DNA from 2 places in the Mesorhizobium sp. B1-1-7 genome. Region 2 is predicted to be linked to the other one. Evidence: predicted binding sites of a transcription regulator. Region 2 holds the regulator's gene; the other holds the start of a gene.
What was found. The regulator LexA, encoded in region 2, represses DNA repair genes until DNA is damaged. The targets are predictions, from matches to a motif close to TGTTCNNNNTGTGTTCNG.
Positions count from the first base shown of each region.

Region 1: FJ978_RS26475 (DNA recombination protein RmuC) is a predicted target of LexA. The motif match lies at 4,284-4,301, and genes of this name have one in related genera.

Region 1 is NZ_VFWQ01000018.1:21,434-27,593, forward strand. Features, by position in the region: gene sugE (quaternary ammonium compound efflux SMR transporter SugE) at 1-39, opposite strand, end outside; gene FJ978_RS33425 (hypothetical protein) at 251-376, opposite strand; gene FJ978_RS26460 (transglutaminase family protein) at 589-1,398, shown strand; gene FJ978_RS26465 (cation diffusion facilitator family transporter) at 1,521-2,489, shown strand; gene FJ978_RS26470 (GFA family protein) at 2,554-2,958, shown strand; gene FJ978_RS26475 (DNA recombination protein RmuC) at 2,980-4,251, opposite strand; gene def (peptide deformylase) at 4,355-4,885, shown strand; gene fmt (methionyl-tRNA formyltransferase) at 4,890-5,843, shown strand; gene FJ978_RS26490 (N-acetyltransferase) at 5,840-6,160, shown strand, end outside.
Region 2 is NZ_VFWQ01000001.1:207,450-213,609, forward strand. Features, by position in the region: gene gltX (glutamate--tRNA ligase) at 1-594, opposite strand, end outside; gene FJ978_RS01025 (ComEC/Rec2 family competence protein) at 698-3,151, shown strand; gene lexA (transcriptional repressor LexA) at 3,145-3,897, opposite strand; gene FJ978_RS01035 (pyridoxal-phosphate dependent enzyme) at 4,433-5,248, opposite strand; gene FJ978_RS01040 (GntR family transcriptional regulator) at 5,245-6,018, opposite strand.

The DNA of each region.
Region 1 (6,160 bases), on a different contig from region 2:
TTCGAACAGGCCGGCAAAAAATAGAAAAATCCACGACATCGCAACGCTCCATCCAGCATCGGGCCGGAACGGAATGCGATCCCGAGATGCTCGATAAATGATGGGCGGGTCGTCCCGACCGGATTTTGGGGAAGGCGCGGGGTCGTCCCCGCACCAGCAATATAGGGTCGTCCAAACGTCCAATCAACGCTCGCCGGCGGCATTGTCCGACGCCGCCGGTCAAATCCCGCCGAGCGGGATGTGCCGAAGCCTACTTTTCCTTGATGCGCATCGCCTTGACCGGCGGCGCCTTCAGGGCGGGCGCTGGCGCGGGCTTCTTGGCGTCCTTCTTCGGTTTGCGGGCTTCCTTGCCTGCCTTCATCGCACCTTTAGCCATGATTCGTTCCTCCAATTGCGGGAAGCCAAGTGAAACAAGAGAAACGCTTTGCCGCAAGGGCCTTGAGTCGGCCGCAGCCGCCGGCTGGCCGCTTTCAACCGCTTTCTAATTTGCTCGTAAACCATGGCGGTCCGTGCCATGGTCATCTTCGCACTGCAGCATCGATCCGCGCTTTCGCTGGATGATTGCCAGGCAGGCCGGTCAGGACGACGATGCGAATCCACATCGGCTGCGAGATGAGCTTCGAGTTTCCCCAGGAAACGCCGCTCATCGCGATGCTCAATGTCCACTATTCCCGTGCCTCCGATCTCGAGCGGCCTGACTTTTTGACCTCGAACCCGCCTGTGCCGGTCGAGAGCTATCGCGACAGTTTCGGCAATTGGTGCAACCGCTTCGTTGCACCGCCCGGGCGTTTTACTTTCGGTACCGATGCGGTGATCCGCGATCCCGGTACGTTCGAGATGAGCGAGCCGATGGCCTGGCAGCACGAGGTGCGCGACCTGCCGGCGGAGACGCTGCTGTTCCTGCTGCCCAGCCGGTTTTGCGAGAGCGACCTTTTGGCTGATGACGCCTGGCGGCTGTTCGGCCATACACCACCAGGCATCCCGCGCGTGCAGGCGGTGTGTGATTTCGTCCACAATCACATCGTCTTCAACTACGGCAATGCACGGCCGACGCGCACCGCCGCCGAAGCCTATCGCGAGCAGAGCGGCGTGTGCCGCGACTTCGCGCATCTTGCCGTCACCTTCTGCCGGGCGCTCAACATTCCAACGCGCTATTGCACCGGCTATATCAGCGACATCGGCATGCCGAAGCCTTGGGCGAGCATGGATTTCTGCGCCTGGATGGAGGCCTATCTCGGCGGTCGCTGGCATGCTTTCGATCCGCGCAACAACGCGCCGCGCATCGGCCGCATCCTGATCGCCTCCGGCCGCGACGCGGCGGACGTGCCGCTGACCCATATTTTCGGACCGGGCACGCTTGCCGGCTTCAAGGTGTGGACCGACGAGATCGTCGAATAGAAGGGTTCCAGCCCTCGAGCCTTCAACGACCTGAACGATCGGGACGGTTCGTGCGTTGTGCTGCCTGTGGAGCTTCGGCGGCGGGGCAGCTACGATGGGTATCCTGAAGGAGACAGCATTGCATGGCCGGGCATGGCGGCTCGAAAACGGTTATCTATGCGGCGCTGGCGGGCAATCTCGCCATCGCGCTGACCAAATTCGCCGCCGCCTTCTTCACCGGCAGTTCGGCGATGCTGTCGGAGGGCGTGCACTCGCTGGTCGACACCGGCAATGGCAGCCTGCTGCTCTATGGCATGCATCGTGCCGCGCGTCCGGCCGACCGCACGCATCCGCTGGGCCACGGCCGCGAACTCTATTTCTGGAGCTTCATCGTCGCCCTCCTGGTCTTCGCGCTGGGTGCCGGCGTGTCGTTCTACGAGGGCATCATCCACATCATGGCGCCGGAACCGGTTGCCAACGTCAAGGTGAACTACATCGTCCTTGGCCTGTCCTTCCTGTTCGAAGGCAGCTCCTGGCTGGTGGCGCTGAAGGAATTTCGCCGGCAGAAGAGCAAGGGGGAAGGCTGGCTGCAAGCGGTGCAATCGAGCAAGGATCCGAGCGTCTACACCGTGCTGTTCGAGGACAGCGCCGCCCTGCTCGGCCTGATCGTCGCCTTTGCCGGCATCCTGGCGGCGGAACTGCTCGATATGCCGGAACTCGACGGTGCCGCTTCCATCGGCATCGCCCTCATCCTCGGCGCGACGGCGGTCTTCCTGGCTCGCGAAAGCAAGGGCCTGCTCATCGGCGAGCCGGCTTCACCCGAGGTGCAGAAAAGGGTGCTGGCGATCGTCCAGCAGGATCCGGCGGTACAGCGGGCGAACGGCGTTCTGACCGTCCATATGGGACCGGCAGAGATCGTCGCCGCCCTGAGCATCGAGTTCGAGGATCATCTGGCGGCGCCGGAGGTCGAGGCCTGTGTCGAGCGCATCGAGGCGCGCCTGAAGGCAGAAATGCCGGAGATCACGCGGCTGTTCGTCAAGCCGCAGACCACTGGGACCTGGGAGCAGCGGCGCAAGCTGATCGGTGCCATGTCCGACCCGGCCCTGGACTAGCAAAGCGAAGTTGCCTCGCGGGCTTGCCCCGCTAAGATTGGTCCGAATTGCAGGAGGAGCGACGATGAAGATAGACGGCGGATGCCACTGTGGCGCCATCACCTATGAAGCGGAGGTCGACCCGGAAAAGACGTCGATCTGCCATTGCACGGATTGCCAGCAGCTGACCGGCACCGCCTTTCGCGTGACGGTTCCGGCGCCGGAAAACAACTACCGGATCACGCGCGGCACCCCGAAAATCTACATCAAGACCGTGGCGAGCGGCGCCAAGCGTGTCCAGGCCTTTTGCGCAGACTGCGGCTCGCACCTTTACGCCACGTCGGTCGGCGATGGTCCGAAGGTCTATGGAATTCGGGTGGGGACCGCGCGACAACGTCAGGATCTGGTTCCGACACTGCAGAAATGGCACCGATCGGCGCTGCACTGGCTGCCTGAATTTCAGGGCATGACCACCGTGGAGGAGCAGTAGCGCCGGGTCAGGTGCCGCGCCTCAATCGTCGCCTTCGACGACCCTCAGCCTGAGCTGACCGGTCTTCGAATCGGCGACGCGGGGGCCGGCGTCGGCCTTCGCGGCCGGTGCACGTGAGGCGCCGTCCGGGCCGGCATCGCCGTCCGGCTGCGTGCCGAATTCCAGCGCCTCGATCTTCTGGCCGCGCTTGGTGACCTTCGATGTCGAGACCAGGATATCGTCGATGTCCTTGGCCGACTGGCCGAAATGGACCTGCAATTTGCGCACCCGCTCGTCGACCCGCGCGACATCCTCCATCAGCCGGATCACCTCGCCCTGGATCAGATGCGCCTGTTCGCGCATGCGGGCGTCCTTGAGGATGGCCTGGATGACCTGGATCGACAGCATCAGCAGCGACGGCGAAACGATGACGACGCGCGCCCGATGCGCCTTGTGGACGATCGCCTCGAAATTCTCGTGGATTTCGGCGAACACCGATTCCGACGGGACGAACATGAAGGCGGTGTCCTGCGTCTCGCCCTGGATCAGGTATTTTTCCGAGATGTCGCGGACATGGATCTCGATGTCGCGGCGGAAGGCCTGGGCCGCGACCTTCTGCAGGTCGGCGCCATCGGCGGCACGGATGGCGTTCCATGCCTCCAGCGGGAACTTGGCATCGATCGCCAGCGACGGCGCACCATTCGGCATTTTCACCAGGCAATCGGGCCGGCTGCCGTTCGACAGCGTCGCCTGGAACTCGTAAGCGCCATGCGGCAGACCGTCGGCGACGATCGCCTCCATGCGCGACTGGCCGAAGGCGCCGCGCGTCTGCTTGTTGGATAGGATCGCCTGCAACTGCACGACCTGGCCGGCGAGCGACTGGATGTTGCCTTGCGCGACATCGATGATCGCCAGCCGCTCCTGCAGCTTCGCCAGGCTCTCATGGGTGGATTTGGTCTGTTCGGTCATGGTCTGGCCGATGCGGCCGGTCATGGCGTCGAGACGCTGGCCGATCGATTGCGTCAGCTCTGCCTGGCGCGCGCCGAACACTTCGGCGATAGCGCCCATGCGGCCCTGCATCTCGGCCTGGGATTGCAGAATGCCGGCCATCCGCGCCTCGGCGTCGCGGGCGTGGTCTGCGGCTTCGGCAGCCGCCATGGCGCGCGCCTTGGCTGACCGCCACAGCGCGACGACAAGCGCCACGAACAGGCCAAGAAACAGCAATGCGCCGAAAGCCATCGCGTGGCCAAGCGTGATCGTGGAGGCGCCAAGCCGTGCGACGGGCTCCGAAAGGATGGTGCTCAGGTCATTCATGTGGACAGCATAGCCGATTCGGCCCGACGACACAGATCAAAACGTGAACGAGGCTCAGACGCCCCGGTTGACGCTTTTCGCTGGACGTCTTAGGTGGAACGCCATGCCGATCAAGCCGCTCATCATCCTTCCCGACCCCATCCTGCGCCAGGTTTCCAAGCCGGTAGAACGCGTCGACGCGCCGTTGCGCGGATTAGCCGACGACATGCTTGCGACCATGTATGACGCGCCAGGCATCGGGCTGGCCGCGATCCAGATCGGCGAACCCCTGCGCATGCTGGTGATCGATCTCGCCAAGGAAGACGAGACGCCGGCGCCGCATGTCTTCATCAATCCCGAAATCCTGGAAAGCGCCGACCAGCGCTCCGTCTACGAGGAAGGCTGCCTGTCCATCCCCGACTACTACGCCGAAGTCGAACGCCCCGCTTCGGTGCGTGTGAAATACCTCGATCGCGACGGCAAGCTGCAGGAGATGGAGGCCGAGGGACTGATGGCGACCTGCCTGCAGCACGAGATCGATCATCTCAACGGCGTGCTGTTCATCGACCACATCTCGAAGCTGAAGCGCGACATGGTGGTGAAGAAGTTCAAGAAGCTCGCCAAGGACAGGGCGCCGGGCAAACTGGTGGGATAGGGGAATGCCCCTTCGCGTCATCTTCATGGGCACGCCTGAGTTTTCGGTGCCGACGTTGCGCGCCATTGCCGAAGCGGGACACCAGATTGCAGCCGTCTATACCCAGCCGCCGCGCGCCGCCGGACGGCGCGGGCTGGAACTGACGCCGTCGCCGGTGCAGCGCGAGGCTGAGCGGCTGGGCGTCGAGGTGCGCATGCCCGTATCGCTGAAAGGCGAAGCCGAGCAGGCCGCTTTGCATGCCCTGGGGGCGGATATCGCGGTGGTCGTCGCCTATGGGTTGCTGCTGCCGAAGGCGGTCCTCGACGCGCCCCGGCTCGGCTGCATCAACGGCCATGCGTCACTGTTGCCGCGCTGGCGGGGCGCGGCTCCCATCCAGCGCGCCATTATGGCGGGCGACCTGGAAACCGGCATGATGGTGATGCGCATGGAAGAGGGCCTGGACACCGGGCCGGTGGGACTGGTTGAAAAATGCGGCATCGAACCCGATGTGACGGCCGGCGATCTGCATGATTGGTTGATGAGCGTCGGTGCTGCCCTGATGGTGGAAGCGCTGGCACGTCTGGAAGAGAACACCCTGAGATTTACCGCACAGGCCGCGGACGGGGTGACTTACGCCAGAAAAATCGATAAATCCGAGACGCACGTGGACTGGACGCGGCCAGCGGCCGAGGTCCACAACACCATTCGCGGCCTGTCGCCCTTTCCCGGCGCCTGGTCCGAGATTGACATTGGCGGCCGCCCGGAGCGGCTGAAACTGCTTCGCTCGACGCTGTCCGAAAGCCTCTCGCTTTCGGATGATTTGGGCGAGTCGGGAGGCATTCTCGATGACCGGCTGACGGTCGCCTGCGGAACAGGCGCGGTCAGGCTGGTCGAAGTTCAACGCGCGGGCGGAAGGCCCGTTGCCGCGTCGGAATTCCTGCGCGGGGCCAAGATCGAAAAAGGAACGAAGTTCTCATGAGCATGATGTCGATACGCGCGGCGACGCCGCGGGATCGCGAGGCCATTCGCGACGTCGAGGAACACGCTTTCGGCCAGCAGGCGGAAGCCGGGCTGGTCGATGCGCTGGTGACCGGCGGCGATGCCGTCGTCGAACTGGTGGCGGAGGAAGATGGGCAAGTGGTCGGCCACATCCTGTTTTCCCGGCTGTTCGTCCAAAATGGCGGCAAGAGCTTCGCGGCCGTGGCGCTCGCGCCGCTGGCGGTGGAGCCCTCCTTCCATGGCAGCGGCATTGGCGGCGCGCTGATCCGCGAGGCGCATATCCGCCTCAAGGATGCC
Region 2 (6,160 bases):
GGTGATGCCCATGTCGTGATCGTCGACGACGACGGCATGCATGTAGGTCGGGTTGCCGTCGGAGCGCAGGATGATGAAGTCGTCGAGATCCTTGTTGGGGAAGCGCACCTCGCCCTGCACGCGGTCGTGCACCACGGTCTCGCCCTCCGTCGGCGCCTTGACACGGATTGCGCCCTTGACGCCGGGCGGGGCTTCGGACGGATCACGATCGCGCCACTGGCCGTTGTAGCGCGGCGGCAGGCCCTTGGCGCGCGCTGCCTCGCGCATCGCCTCGAGTTCGGCGGGGGTCTCGTAGCTGTAATAAGCCTTGCCCAGGCGCACCAGCTCCTCGGCCACCTCGCGGTGTCGCGGCGCGCGCTCGAACTGCGAAACCGCGTCGCCATCCCAGCCCAGACCGAGCCAGGTGAGGCCGTCCAGGATCGCGGCCGTCGCCGCCTCGGTCGAACGCTCGCGATCGGTGTCCTCGATGCGCAGCAGCATCGTGCCGGCGGTATGCTTTGCATACAGCCAGTTGAACAGCGCCGTGCGCGCGCCGCCGATGTGCAGGTAGCCGGTGGGCGAGGGGGCAAAACGGGTGACGACCTTGTCGGACATTGAACTCTCGGGAAGCGTCTGAAGCGGGGTGTGGGGTGCGCGGACTTTCGCGCGTCGCGCGTTCATGTACCATAGGGCGTCAGGGGTGCAAGGGGCAGACCCGATGGCTGGACGAAGCCGGGGCTCGGATCAGGGCGAGGACGCAGTTGTTGGCGTCAGCGAGCGGTCCTTGTTTGCGATGCCGCTGCCGGCCGAGTTGCCGACGCAATCGCCTCTCGTGCCGGGTTCAGGCAAGCAGTCGCTACCGGATATCCCCGCCCCAGTTTCGTCGCCGGCCGGCAGGATCGTGCGTGTGCGTCGGCAACTCGGCCGGCTGTCATTGCCGCGCCTGCGCAACGGCATCACTGCGGCGGCGGAGCTGGAGCTTGACCGCGGCATTGGCTTCCTGCTGGTGCCGGTTTGCCTTGCAATCGGCGCGATCGGCTATTTTTCCCTGGCAGCCGAACCGGACTTCGCCAGGCCTGTCGCGGTGGTGGCCCTCATGGGCCTGCTGGCGATTGTCTCGCGCTCGTGGCCGAAAACCCATCTGTGCATGACGGCGGCATTGCTGTGCGCGCTTGGCTTGCTCGCCGCCAAGGTCGAGACGTGGCGCACCGGAACCCAGATGCTGGGCTCGGAAATCTCGACGCAACTGAGCGGCCGCGTGGTCTCGATCGAAGAGATGGAGACCGGCCGCATCCGGCTGACCATCGACGTGACATCGACCGCCCGGCCGAAACTGCGCTACGCGCCGGAAAGGGTTCGGCTTTCGGCACGCAAGATACCGCCGGAAATGACCGCCGGCTCCCTTGTCACGGGCTACGCCAAGCTGTTGCCGCCAACCGGTCCGGTGCGGCCGGAGAGCTACGATTTCTCCTTCGACAGCTATTTCGCCGGCATCGGCGGCAGCGGGTTCTTTCTCGGCAATCCAAAAGTCGTTGCGGCCGATGACGGTGGCATGCCGCTGTCGGCCCGCCTTTCCTCAGCGATAGAAAACGCCCGCGAAGCCATTGCCGACCATATCAGGGGCAGCGTCGGCGGCGCCGAAGGCGAGATCGCGGCGGCGTTGATCGTCGGCGTGCGCGCCGGCATCCCCGACGAAATCAACGAAGCGATGCGGCGCACCGGCATCTATCACATCATCTCCATTTCGGGACTGCACATGGCGCTGGTCGCCGGCACCATCATGGGTCTGCTGCGCGGCGCCTTCGCGTTGTTCCCCGACTTTTCCGCGCGCCGGCCGGTGAAGAAATACGCGGCCGCGGCCGCACTTTTGTCGATCGCCGCCTATCTCGTCATCTCCGGCGTCGTCGTCGCCGCCGAGCGCAGCTTCATCATGCTGGCGGTGATGCTGATTGCCGTCCTGTTCGATCGCGCGGCGCTGACCATGCGCAATCTTGCGATCTCGGCGATCGCCGTCATCCTGGTTTCGCCGCATGAGGTGGTCGGTCCGAGCTTCCAGATGTCGTTCGCTGCGACCGCGGCCCTGGTTGGCGCCTATGCGGGCTGGGCGGATCACCGTGCGGGAAAGACCAGACCGCCGCCGCCGAAGCGCTCCTTGCCCGGTTTCCTGACCCGAAAATTCCTGCTGGCGACAGGCGGATTGGCCATGACCTCCATCATCGCCGGCAGCGCCACGGCGCTGTTTGCCATCTGGCATTTCCAGCGGGTGTCGCCGCTCAGCCTGTTCGCCAATCTGGCCGTCATGCCGATCGTGTCGGTGGTGATGTTCCTGGCCGTTGCCAGCGCGCTGCTGATGCCGTTCGGACTGGATGCGCCATCCCTTTACCTGATGGGCAAGGGCCTGACCGCGATGATCGCCATTTCGGCGTGGATATCGGAACGCTCTCCGGTCGATGCTGTCGGGCTCATCTCACAGCAATCCGTGCTGCTGGTGACGATTGCCCTGGTCATCGCGACGATGGCGACGACGTGGCTGCGGCTTGCAGCGCTTCCATTCGCGCTCGCCGGCTTGCTGGCGGTGTCCGACACGCGCCCGCCGGATGTGCTGGTCTCGGAAGATGCGCGGCTGGTCGCGCTGCCGATCGGCGGCGGCGAACTCGCGGTCAGCCGGCCCCGGCCAAATGAATTCACGGTCGACAACTGGAAGCGCGCGCTGAGATCCGAAACCATCATCCTGCCGGAGATGTTCGACAAGGCGGATGGACAATTCGATATTGCCGATGCCGTCAATCTCCCGCCGGGAGCGCCGTTCTATTGCACTGACGGCGTCTGTCTCGCCAGGCACCCGTCCGGTGCGATCATAGCGCATGTCGAAGACCGCAAGGATACCTGGAAGGCCTGTGGCTTCGCCGACCTGATCATTGTCAATGACGCGACGGCCTATGATTCTTGCCACAATCCGCTGGTTCTCGTCGTCACCAAACGGCAGCTCGCCCGCAAGGGCAGTGCGGCCATCTTCTTCGACCGCCAATCGGCCACCGGTCCGCCAACCATCAGCTTCGCAGTAGATAGCCCGTATCGGCCCTGGCACGCGCAGCGAAAATTTTCGCGCGAGGCGAGGGGCCTGGAGCCCTATCGCAAACCTGACAAGCCAAGTGCCGTGCCGGCTCAGTAGCGCCTGATCAGCCCGACGAGCTTGCCCTGCACCTTGACCCTGTCCGGCCCGAAGATGCGCGTCTCATAGGCCGGATTGGCGGCTTCAAGCGCAATCGAAGCACCCTTGCGGCGAAACCGCTTCAGGGTCGCTTCCTCCTCGTCGACCAGCGCCACGACGATCTCGCCCGGGCTCGCCGTATCGGCGTTGCGGATAATGACCGTGTCGCCATCGAAGATGCCGGCCTCGATCATCGAGTCGCCCTTGACCTCGAGCGCATAGTGCTCGCCGCCCATGATCATGTCCGGCGGCACCGAGATGGTATGCGTCTGATGCTGGATGGCATCGATCGGCACACCGGCGGCGATGCGACCCATGACCGGGATGGACACCGCTGGAACCGCATCGTCGTCATTGCCGGCAGCGGCAAAGCGCGACGGTGCCGGCTTGATCTGGCGGCCGAGGCTGCCCTGACCGAGACCGCCTTGGCCGAGACTTCCCTGGATGACGCTTGGCGAGAATTTCTTTGCCGCGTTGAGGCCCGGCGCGATCGAATCCGGCAGCCGCAGCACTTCCAGCGCACGCGCCCGGTTGGGCAGCCGGCGAATGAAGCCGCGTTCCTCCAGCGCCGTGATCAGGCGATGGATCCCTGATTTGGAGGCGAGGTCGAGCGCCTCTTTCATCTCGTCGAAGGAGGGCGGAATACCGCTTTCCTTGAGCCGTTCATGAATGAACATCAAGAGTTCATGTTGCTTGCGTGTCAGCATGGCGGCCCCCAAGGCATCTGGACAAGGGTTTTGATCCAGAATGGTTCTGATCCAGAATCGAAAAACAAACCCAGAACAAACACTATCTGTTCCAGTTGTGTTCTGCAACCGTTTAAAGTTTAGTGAATTTGGTAAGAGAGCCGAAATCATTTGCGGCCCCGGACAGGCCGGAAATCGGGGTTTTTCGCCCGTTGCCGCCCGTCGCCCGCATTGAAATGTTTGGTTAATAGCCTGTGGCCTGTCTTGCGACATGGCTCGGCATCAGCCGACGGCAGAGCCCGGCGAGGCCGATTTCCGCGCTTGCGATCGGCTTGCCTGCCGTGAACGAAACGAAATCAAAACGCCAACAATCGCCGGTTCGGAAGCAGGTACGGGATCAGGCTGGCGGGATCGCACCGGCCAGCACCTGCGCATAGGATTCCGCATCGATATTGCCGCCGGAGATGACGCAGACGACGTTGCCGGTCGCCTGCTCGCTGCGGAGAGCCGCGGCCAGCGAGGCGGCGCCCGCGCCCTCGGCGACGACCTTGGCCTTCTAGAACAGGAGCCGCATGGCCTCCGTCACCTCTTGCAGGCTGACGGCGATGGCACCGTCGATGAGCTGGTTCGCCAACGGCCACAGTTCGGGGATCAGGGAGGGACCGCCAATGCTCTTGATGAAGGAGGGCCGTGTCTCGATCTCGACAATACGTCCGGCCGCCAGTGCGGCGGTCACCGGCGCTGCGTTCTCGTCCTCGACGGCAAAGACCCTCGCCTGCGGACGAAGGGCCTTGAGCGCACTTGCAACGCCGGTCGTCATGCCGCCGCCTCCATATGGCGTCAGCACGAAATCGACATCCGGCAGATCCTCGACAATCTCGAGGCCGATGGTGCCATTGCCAGCCAGCACCGCCTGATCGGTAACGGGATTGATGAGAAGTTCGCCAATGTCGGGCCGCTCGATCGCGGTGATGTAGCGCCACCAGGTCCCGTGGGAGACAAAGCGCACCTCGCCGCCAAGACGGCGGACACCGTCGATCTTGGTCTGCGGCGCGCCGGCATACATGTAGGCGGCCATCGGAACGCCAAGAGCCCTAGCCGCCCAGGCCATCCCATAGGCCATGTTGCCCGAACTGACGATCGCAACACCGAGCCTGAGCTCATCGGCGTCACGAGAAAGCAAGGCATTGAGCGCCGGCCTGAGCTTGAAGGCGCCGATCGGCGACAGGGTCTCGAGCTTGAGGAATATCCGCTGGTCGGCACGGCCAAGATCGAGGCGCAGCAGCGGGGTGCGCGGCAGCCAGGCGGCCAGCCGATCGCGGGCTTCGGCAATCTCGTCAAGCGTCGGACGATGCGGAGGTGCCGAGATCATCCGGCAACCGCTTTCAAGCTGCCGGCGCGCGCGACGTCCTTGTTCGCGTCGCCGTCCTCGCTGTGGACATAGACGTGCAGCGTATAACCGATGTGGGCCGTCATCAGCGCTTTTGCCCGCTCGACGTCGCGGTCCAGGGCGGCTTCCATGATCGCCGTGTGGTGCTCGATCGCCATCGCCTCGCGCAGCGCGTTCATGGCCTCTTCGTAGCCGTCCTTGAGGCCGGCCGCCGCCCGCAATGTCGGCGCCAGCCCAAGAAAGCGATGGTGCCGGCGCAGCTGGTCCGAGATCGTCGAGCGAAACCGCAACAGCCAGCTGGATGTCGCAGCGCTCAGCAGCGCGGCATGAAAAGCCTCGTGGTTCTCGTCCCACTGGTCGACGGCGGCATCCGATGGGTCGTCCACCGCGGTCTTGCAGCGGGCGAGCCGGTAGTGCGCGGTGACAACCGCGTCTTCCCACTCCCGGCCGCCTTTCTCCATCGATTCCTGGAAGAGCGGTATCTCGACGACCATCCTCGCGCGCGCCAGATCCTCAAGTTCGGCCCGGGATACGGGGGCGACCGCGAAGCCGCGATTGCTGATGGCGGTGACCAGGCGTTCGGCTTCGAGCCGCGACAATGCTTCGCGCAGCGGCGTCCAGCCAACTCCATAGATGCCGCGCAGGGCGCTGAGCTTGAGCGGGGCACCCGGCATGAGACGGGTGGTGAGGATATCGCGCCGCAGAAGCTGGTAGGCGGCTTCCGTCTTGGTGGAGTTCTTCTGGTCCTGCATCGCGATCCATTCGTTCTCTGCCATTGGAGAAATTATATATGATGGTCGGTGATGGCAAGAATTATATATAATGTTTGACATGCGCCGATGGACTGACCATGATCGCTGGAGGTGCCCCGAGGCGGCGCTGATCAAATCTGGG